One region of the Paenibacillus diazotrophicus genome, then DNA from elsewhere that is predicted to be linked to it. Evidence: predicted binding sites of a transcription regulator. Region 1 holds the regulator's gene; the other holds the start of a gene.
The links. Region 1 encodes CtsR, which represses protease genes until heat stress. Its sites were predicted from a motif close to ATGGTCAATAAAGGTCAAACA; they were not measured.
Positions count from the first base shown of each region.

Region 2: clpP (ATP-dependent Clp endopeptidase proteolytic subunit ClpP) is a predicted target of CtsR. The motif match lies at 2,952-2,972, and genes of this name have one in related genera.

Region 1 covers NZ_JBGJZN010000013.1:60,390-64,753, reverse strand. Annotated here, with positions in the region: gene ACAN54_RS28845 (GNAT family N-acetyltransferase) at 1-807, shown strand, start outside; gene ACAN54_RS28840 (hypothetical protein) at 998-1,153, opposite strand; gene ACAN54_RS28835 (CtsR family transcriptional regulator) at 1,212-1,673, shown strand; gene mcsA (protein-arginine kinase activator protein McsA) at 1,702-2,226, shown strand; gene mcsB (protein-arginine kinase McsB) at 2,255-3,319, shown strand; gene clpC (ATP-dependent protease ATP-binding subunit ClpC) at 3,356-4,364, shown strand, end outside.
Region 2 covers NZ_JBGJZN010000011.1:36,779-41,142, reverse strand. Annotated here, with positions in the region: gene ACAN54_RS27810 (phosphoglycerate kinase) at 1-167, opposite strand, end outside; gene gap (type I glyceraldehyde-3-phosphate dehydrogenase) at 280-1,290, opposite strand; gene ACAN54_RS27800 (sugar-binding transcriptional regulator) at 1,407-2,459, opposite strand; tRNA gene ACAN54_RS27795 (tRNA-Arg) at 2,791-2,865, shown strand; gene clpP (ATP-dependent Clp endopeptidase proteolytic subunit ClpP) at 3,058-3,654, shown strand; gene ACAN54_RS27785 (GDSL-type esterase/lipase family protein) at 3,733-4,364, opposite strand, start outside.

The sequences.
Region 1 (4,364 bases):
GGCTGGGAGGTCTATTGCGAATATAAAAAATACTCCATACCTGTGAACAAGTTTCCAAAGAAAACTGAAATTCAGGGGACTGTAAAGCGTGACTCAGCGGGGCTTGAAACATTGGAGAGACTGTATAGCAGCTTTGCCGCTGAGTATAATGGAACTCTGCAGCGTGATACGGACTGGTGGAAGCGGAGTGTATTGGATGACCAGACACATCACTGTGTTTTTTACTCCAAGCTTGGTGATCCGGAAGGATATGCACTGTACAAAGTAACAAATAATGAGCTGGTCATTGATGAATTTATATTCTTGAACGAAGCAGCGCGTCAGGGCTTGTGGACATTTTTTGCCAACCATGATTCGATGATAACGGGAGCTTCGCTCAAGCTGGTGCCTGCCGACGATATTCTTCCTTATTTACTTCCGGATCCGCGCATTCCACAGGAGAATTATCCATATTTCATGGCACGGATTGTGAACGCACAGGCGTTTGTAGAGAACTTCACCTTTCAGGCCTTAAACCGCCTTGAGAGTAGAACCCTCTATATTGATGATGAACATGCTCCGTGGAATGATGGATTGTGGTTATGGAGTGTAACTGAGGAGGGAACAGCAACACTAAACCGTCTTGAAGGGGAAAAAGCCTCGGCCGATATGAGTTGCACTATTGGCACGCTGACTGTACTGCTTCTAGGGTACAAGCGGCCGGGAGAACTGGCCAGATATGGGCAATTAACAGCTGACTCAGCGGAATTGGACTGGCTTGAAAGGATTATCCCGGAGGGGAAAACAGCATTATTTGATTTTTTCTAATCCTGTAATTTAGAGCTCTCCTTGCTTCCTAACGAAGCTTGGAGGGCCTTTTTTAACAAAAAGGTTCAATGGTAACCTCTAGCAAAACGCTGGATTTATTCACAAAGGTCAGAATACAATCGCCCTAAATCGTAAAAAATATAAGCAACCACTTGGAATTCAGTGAGAATGTGTTATAATATGAAAAAAGTCAAAGAAAGTCAAAGTCAACGAAGCTCGATTTCATTGTATTGAAGGAAGTGGAGACAATGGTGGCCGGCTCTTCATTAATGGCTTTTTTGGTGTATCTCCGGGATGTGGTTTCGATTCGGGCCTCTGCCCGTGGGTTAAGTTCTTTAGAGATCATTGCCGGACGGAATGCGCACTCAGTTGCACTATAAGCTTTGAATACTGGAGGATGGATGATGCGTAATATCTCTGATATTATCGAACAATATCTGAAGAATATTTTGCATGAAAGTCCCGAAGGTACGGTGGAAATTCAGCGCAATGACCTGGCGGACCAGTTCTCGTGTGTGCCGTCTCAGATCAATTATGTCATTAGTACACGCTTTACTTTGGAAAAGGGCTATGTAGTTGAGAGCAAACGTGGCGGTGGGGGGTACATCCGGATTCAGCGTTTTGAGCTGCCCCAGAATGTCGCACTTTACGCCCATCTCAATTCTACAATAGGAAAAGATATCGATCAAAATTCCGCCGAAGGGCTGATTTATCAGCTGGAGGAGGCCCGGTTTCTAACCAAGCGTGAAGCGTGCCTATTGCGCGCTGCTGTTTCCCGGGAATGCCTGACGGTTAATCTGCCGTACCGGGATGAGATTCGTGCCAAGCTAATGAAGGCTATGCTAATCTCTTTATTGGGCAAATAATGGTCAATCTTAAGGAGGGACACCGCTTATGCTTTGCCAGGAATGCGGGGTCAAACCGGCGACACTTCATTTCACAAAGATTGTGAATGGAGAGAAGACGGAGTTTCATATTTGTGAAAGCTGTGCACGGGAGAAGGGTGAGCTGATTCCTGGAACTTCGGGGGGATTCTCCATTCATAGTCTGCTCTCAGGTCTACTGGATCTGGAAGGAGCCGGCAAAGAGAAAAATGCAGCGGCTCAGACCGCACAAAGCCTGCAATGTGAGAATTGCGGAATGACATACTCCCAGTTCAGCAAGCTTGGGCGTTTTGGCTGCAGCTCCTGCTATAAATATTTTGACAGTACGCTGGATCCGCTCTTCAGACGGGTTCATGGCAGCACCGCCCATGTGGGTAAGTTGCCCAAACGTGCCGGAGCAAAGATCATGTGCAAACGCCAGATTGACGAGCTGAAGCAGGAATTGCAGCAAAGTATTGCGCAGGAAGAGTTTGAAAATGCAGCTGAGCTGAGGGATCAGATCCGTAGGCTTGAAAAAGAAATGCCACAAGAGTAAAGTCTTTGATATATAGGGGGGATAAGCCATGTCAAGTCTCCGGTTTACCGAACAAGCCCTTAGTGACTGGATGCGTTGCGGTGGCAGCCATTCCGAGATTGTCATTAGCAGCCGGATGCGGATCGCCCGTAATCTGGAGCATTTACCCTTCCCTTTGCTGGCTTCGGCGGAGCAGTCGGAAGAGGTGCTGGAACAGCTCGCTCCTGTTTTTCAGGGAGAAGCAACTGCCGATTTCGGTAACTTTCAACTCCTGAAGCTGGATGAGCTTGATGAACTGGACAAAAAGGTGCTCGTAGAAAAGCATCTCATCAGCCCTAACCTCGCCAATGAGGCACGGGGTGGTGCAGTCATCCTGAATGAAGATGAATCGGTTAGCATTATGATCAATGAAGAGGATCATTTGCGCATTCAGTGCCTGTTCCCCGGTCTGCAGGTCAGAGAAGCTTGGCTAAGGGCGACAGCTATTGATGATATTTTTGAAAGCTCGGTCAATTATGCCTTTGATGATCGAAGAGGATATTTGACCAGTTGTCCTACGAATGTGGGTACAGGGCTTCGCGCATCGGTTATGGTCCACTTGCCTGCACTTGTTATGACCCATCAGATCAACCGGATTTTATCCGCTGTGAATCAGGTAGGGCTTACGGTAAGAGGGATTTATGGAGAAGGCAGCGAGGCAGTAGGAAATATCTTTCAGATCTCCAACCAGATCACGCTAGGCCAGACTGAAAGTGAAATTATCGAGAACCTTCACAGCGTAGTTACACAGATTATTGAGCATGAGCGTAACGCGCGGGAACGTCTGCTGGTGGATTCGGCCTTGAGGATTACAGACAGAATCAAACGTTCTTACGGGATTTTGTCGTATGCGGCGGTGATGGAACTCAAAGAGTCTGCCCAACGGCTATCCGATCTGAGGCTCGGAGTAGATCTAGGGATACTGGAAGGACCATCCATTTCAGTCCTCAATGAGCTTAATGTGAAGACACAGCCGGGTTTTCTGCAAAAAATGTTCGGCGACGAGCTTTCGGCCACCGAACGCGATATGTACCGGGCGAAGCTGCTCCGGGAGACACTGGGATCACAACATTAATTATAGATATTTATTATCCGTGGAGGTGCAGGGGATATGATGTTTGGAAGATTTACGGAACGCGCACAAAAGGTGCTGGCGCTGGCGCAGGAAGAAGCCGTTCGTTTGGGACATAACAACATTGGGACAGAACATATTTTGCTCGGTCTGATTCGTGAGGGTGACGGCATTGCCGCTAAGGCTTTAATCGGATTGGGTCTGGGTCTTGAGAAAATTCAGGACGAAGTGGAAACACTGATCGGCCGGGGACAAGAACAGCCTACAAACATTGCTTATACTCCTCGTGCCAAAAAGGTTATCGAGCTGTCGATGGATGAAGCTCGTAAGCTGGGCCACACTTATGTAGGGACAGAGCATATTCTGCTTGGACTGATTCGTGAAGGCGAGGGTGTTGCTGCCCGTGTACTGAATAACCTTGGAATCAGCCTGAATAAGGCCCGTCAGCAGGTCCTGCAGCTTCTGGGCAGCAGTGAAGCTACTTCGAGTCACAGCGGTGCTCCAGCCAATGTCAGCACGCCTACGCTGGATGGTCTGGCCCGCGACCTGACTGCTTATGCCAAAGACGGCAATCTGGATCCGGTCATTGGCCGCAGTAAAGAAATAGAGCGCGTAATACAAGTGCTTAGCCGCCGCACCAAGAATAATCCGGTCCTGATCGGTGAACCAGGGGTAGGTAAAACAGCGATTGCTGAAGGCTTGGCACAAAAGATCATCAATAATGAAATTCCAGAAACGTTGCGCGACAAGCGCGTAATGACTTTGGACATGGGTTCAGTGGTTGCCGGTACAAAATACCGCGGTGAGTTCGAAGACCGCCTCAAGAAGATTATGGATGAGATTCGTCAAGCAGGTAACATCGTGCTCTTTATCGATGAGTTGCATACCCTGATCGGAGCTGGCGGTGCAGAAGGTGCGATAGATGCTTCCAACATCCTGAAGCCTGCTCTTGCCCGTGGGGAACTGCAATGCATTGGTGCAACTACCCTGGACGAATACCGCAAATATATTGAGAAGGACGCGGCTCTTGAGCGCCGGTTCCAGCCTA
Region 2 (4,364 bases), on a different contig from region 1:
AGAATGACCTTTGCACCGTTCTCAATCAGGTATTTAATCGTTGGAAGGGTTTCGCGGATACGGGTATCATCAGTGATCTTGCCGTCTTCCACTGGCACGTTGAAATCTACACGTACGAATACGCGCTTGCCTTTTACTTCTACATCACGGACACTTTTTTTGTTCATGATTAAATTTCCTCCACACCCAAAATTGGTACAACCACGAATTCATTTAGAAAGAGCGGAAACAAGGAACTTCTGTTTCCGCTCTATAGATACTGCTTATGGGAAATCGGTATTATTTAGCCAGCTTAGCGAAGTGTTCCAAAGTGCGAACGAGCTGTGCAGTGTAGGACATTTCGTTGTCGTACCAAGCAACAGTTTTAACCAGTTGTTTGTCGCCAACAGTCAGAACCTTAGTCTGTGTAGCATCGAACAGGGAACCGAAAGTCATACCTTTGATATCGGAAGATACGATTTCATCTTCAGTGTAGCCATAAGTGTCTGGATCGGAAGCGGCTTTCATAGCTGCATTCAGTTCTTCAACAGTAACATTCTTTTCAAGAACAGTAACGAGCTCAGTCAGGGAACCAGTAGCAACAGGCACACGTTGTGCAGCGCCGTCCAGTTTGCCTTTCAGTGCTGGGATTACCAGACCGATTGCTTTTGCAGCACCGGTAGTGTTAGGGATGATGTTCTCAGCAGCAGCGCGGGCGCGTCTGAAGTCGCCTTTAGCGTGTGGAGCATCAAGTGTGTTCTGGTCGCCAGTGTAAGCGTGGATAGTAGTCATCAGGCCTTCAACGATTCCGAACTTGTCGTTCAGAACTTTTGCCATAGGAGCCAGGCAGTTAGTTGTGCAAGATGCACCGGAGATTACAGTTTCAGTACCATCAAGGATGTCATGGTTAACGTTGTAAACAACAGTTTTCATGTCGCCTGTAGCTGGAGCGGAGATAACTACTTTCTTAGCTCCACCTTTAAGGTGCTTTTCAGCTGCTTCTTTAGTTGTGAAGAAACCTGTGCATTCCAGAACGATATCTACGCCCAGGTCGCCCCAAGGAAGTTCTTCAGGATTGCGGTTCGCAAGAACCTTAACTTCTTTACCGTTAACTTTGAAGAAGCCGTCATGTACTTCAACGTCCCCTTGGAATTTACCTTGAGTTGTATCATATTTAAGCAAATGAGCAAGCATCTTAGCGTCAGTCAAGTCATTGATTGCTACCACTTCGATACCTTCTACATTTTGAATACGGCGGAATGCAAGGCGTCCAATACGTCCAAAACCGTTAATACCAACTTTTACACTCATTGAATAGTTCCTCCTAGATTTCGTTTTATTTATTCAAGACAGGCCGTGAGGCTCGTCAAGACAACAATGTTAAGTATAATGCATAAACCCTTTGCTTGCTTCCCATATTGTGGAATTTATAGGACTGCCTGGACCTGATTGTCAATTTCTTTACCAATTTCGATAGCCGCCGCCTCATCGGTAACGAGTATATCCTCCTGCCCGAAACGGAGCATCGCATGGATGGCTTTGGACTTTCGTTTGCCTCCGGCGATACCGACAACGACTTCCGTGCGGATAATATCCTCTAGGCGGAGCCCCATAGTCAGCATAGTATGAACAACCTGACCTTCTTCATTGAAATAATAGCCGAACGATTCGGCAACCGCCCCTTCTCCCTGGATTTCTGAGACTGTAGCCTCATCCAGCTTACGGCGGCGGGTCATTTCAATGGCATCCCCAATACCATGCACAATAATTCGCGACCTGCGGATAATTTGTACAATCTCCCCAATGTTCGCATCGAGCCCCAGGGACTGGTAAGCATCCTCACTAAGTAAATCAGGCACATGCAGAAGGCGGTAATTAGCCCCCATCCGTTTGGCCATCTTTGAAGCAATCGTGTTGGCCTGAATCTCCATGCTCTCACCCAATCCCCCGCGCGCCGGGACAACCCAAGCGTTCTTATAGGAAGGAGATAACGGAGGTGTGAGCTGATCAGCCATTTCAGCAAGCGTTGAACCACCCGTCACAGCAATGGTATCATCCGACCGCAGTACACCAAGCAATGCTTTGGCGCCCGCGCGTCCGAGCTCACGCTTCGTGAATGGCGAGGTTTCGCAATCACCAGGGACCACAATAACTTTGTTCAGACCATACGTTGTACGAATTTTCTCTTCCAGATCATCCAGGCCAAACAGGCTCTTGGCGATTGGCTCCAGCAGGTCAAGCAGTCTGCGCCCCGCATCGCTTACGCGCATGCCTACGCTCTCGATCTCAATGAGCCCTTGCGATTTCAGAAGATCCGTCTCGGCGCGCAGCACCCGCTCAGTCATATCGAGCGAAGCGGCAAGCGTTCTGCGCCCAATAATATCGGACAGCATGATCTGATGTAGAATCGTGTAACGTCTCTTAAGGGTTTCCATGAGATCAGGCAGAAGCTGCTTTTGGATTTCTAATAAATTACGCATGCTTTCACTCCTGCAACTTCGTCTTCCTCTTATTCCCTTGTTCATGGTCTTAAAATGTCCCGGGTTAACTTTTTAAGTCCCACCCATATTCTACCCAAATATTACGCGGAGTGCAAGTCTTCCGTGAGTATAATTCTCAACCTCTTTTCATCTTATACATCTGGTGGGTAATGGAAAGTGCTGAAAGTCCCGTGACCCTAAGATAAAAGCCCAGGCTGCCGAATATCCACGCACGTTTGCGGCTGACAATGGAGAAGAAAACAAAGATATTTTGCAGCAACATGATTAGCCGTTGCATTTACAGCCTAAATGGATTATAATAATTTCTGTTGCGCCCGTGGTCCAATGGATATGACGTAGGCCTCCGAAGCCTGAGATCCAAGTTCGATTCTTGGCGGGCGCGCCATTAATTTCATCTTTGTACATAATTTAGCAGCTGTACCTATACTACTTAACCAAAGAGCCACTTGTTGGCTCTTTTTTTATTAACTAAGTTTGACTTTCTTTGACTTTTTGTTTGAATTTGTTTATCATGTGGTTAATACGGTAACAGTAAAAATGAACACATTCGAAGAACCAATTCAAGGAGGTTTTCCACGTGAGTTATATTCCTATGGTAGTAGAACAGAGCAACCGCGGTGAGCGCGCTTATGACATCTATTCCCGCCTGCTGAAGGACCGCATCATTTTCCTCGGAACGGAGGTTAATGACGTGGTAGCCAATTCCATCATCGCACAAATGCTCTTCCTGGCTGCCGAGGATCCGGATAAGGATATTCACCTGTATGTGAACAGCCCTGGCGGTTCCATCACAGCCGGAATGGCTATATTTGATACAATGCAATATATTAAGCCGGATGTCTCCACCATCTGTGTGGGCATGGCCGCTTCCATGGGGGCTTTCCTGCTGAATGCCGGTGCCAAAGGCAAACGATTTGCACTGCCGAACAGTGAAATTATGATCCACCAGCCGCTGGGTGGAGCGCAGGGGCAGGCTACAGACATCGAAATCCGTGCCCGCCGTATCCTTAAGCTTCGCGACAAACTGAACCGTATCTTGTCCGAACGTACTGGCCAACCGCTGGAGCGTATCGAAAAGGATACAGACCGCGACTACTTCATGAGTGCTGCTGATGCAGCTGAATATGGTATCGTCGATAAAGTTATCGAGAAGACGCTGCCTACCGGCGTATAATTCAGAAGAACATACAAAGAGGCTGCCTGGACCATTATGGTCTGAGCAGCCTCTTTTGCATTATATAGTAGCAGTTTGTTACCGCAGCCGGCCGTAACCTAAGGCATCCAGCTTTCCGGCAATTATACGGTAGCCTCTGCCGTTTGGATGCACATGGTCCAGTGACAGCAATCCATACTCATTGCCGGCGAACTCATGATAGATGGAGGCAAACCCGCATACACTGCTGCTATAGCCCGCTACATAGCCGTTAAACTGCCTTACCCAGTCTGTAGCTTCCGTGAACTGAGGATAAGGATTATAAAGTCCAACCATCCGGATGATAAAGGGGCGGCGGCTGCCGTTCTTGAGCTGCCAGAGAGAACCCATAATCCCGCTGAAATTTCTTTTGCACTCACGAAGTGCCCGTTCCAGCGCTGGAGACAGGTCACCTGGACGAAAGGAGACGGCTTTGGCTGCCTTAATCAGGTCGTTCCCGCCTATGGACAATGTAATTATATCTGCATCCCGGATCGCTTGGCGCATTATGGGTGCACTGCCTAGACGCTGCCCCAATGCATCCGTAGTTAGACCATTGATGCCAAGGTTGGCTGCGCCAACTGGTGCACGGAGCCGGCTCTCTGCCATTTTGCGGTATACATGTACAAAACCGTTGCCCGGAAGAGCTCCGAATCCGGTTGTCAGGGAATCGCCAATGGCTGTGTACAGAT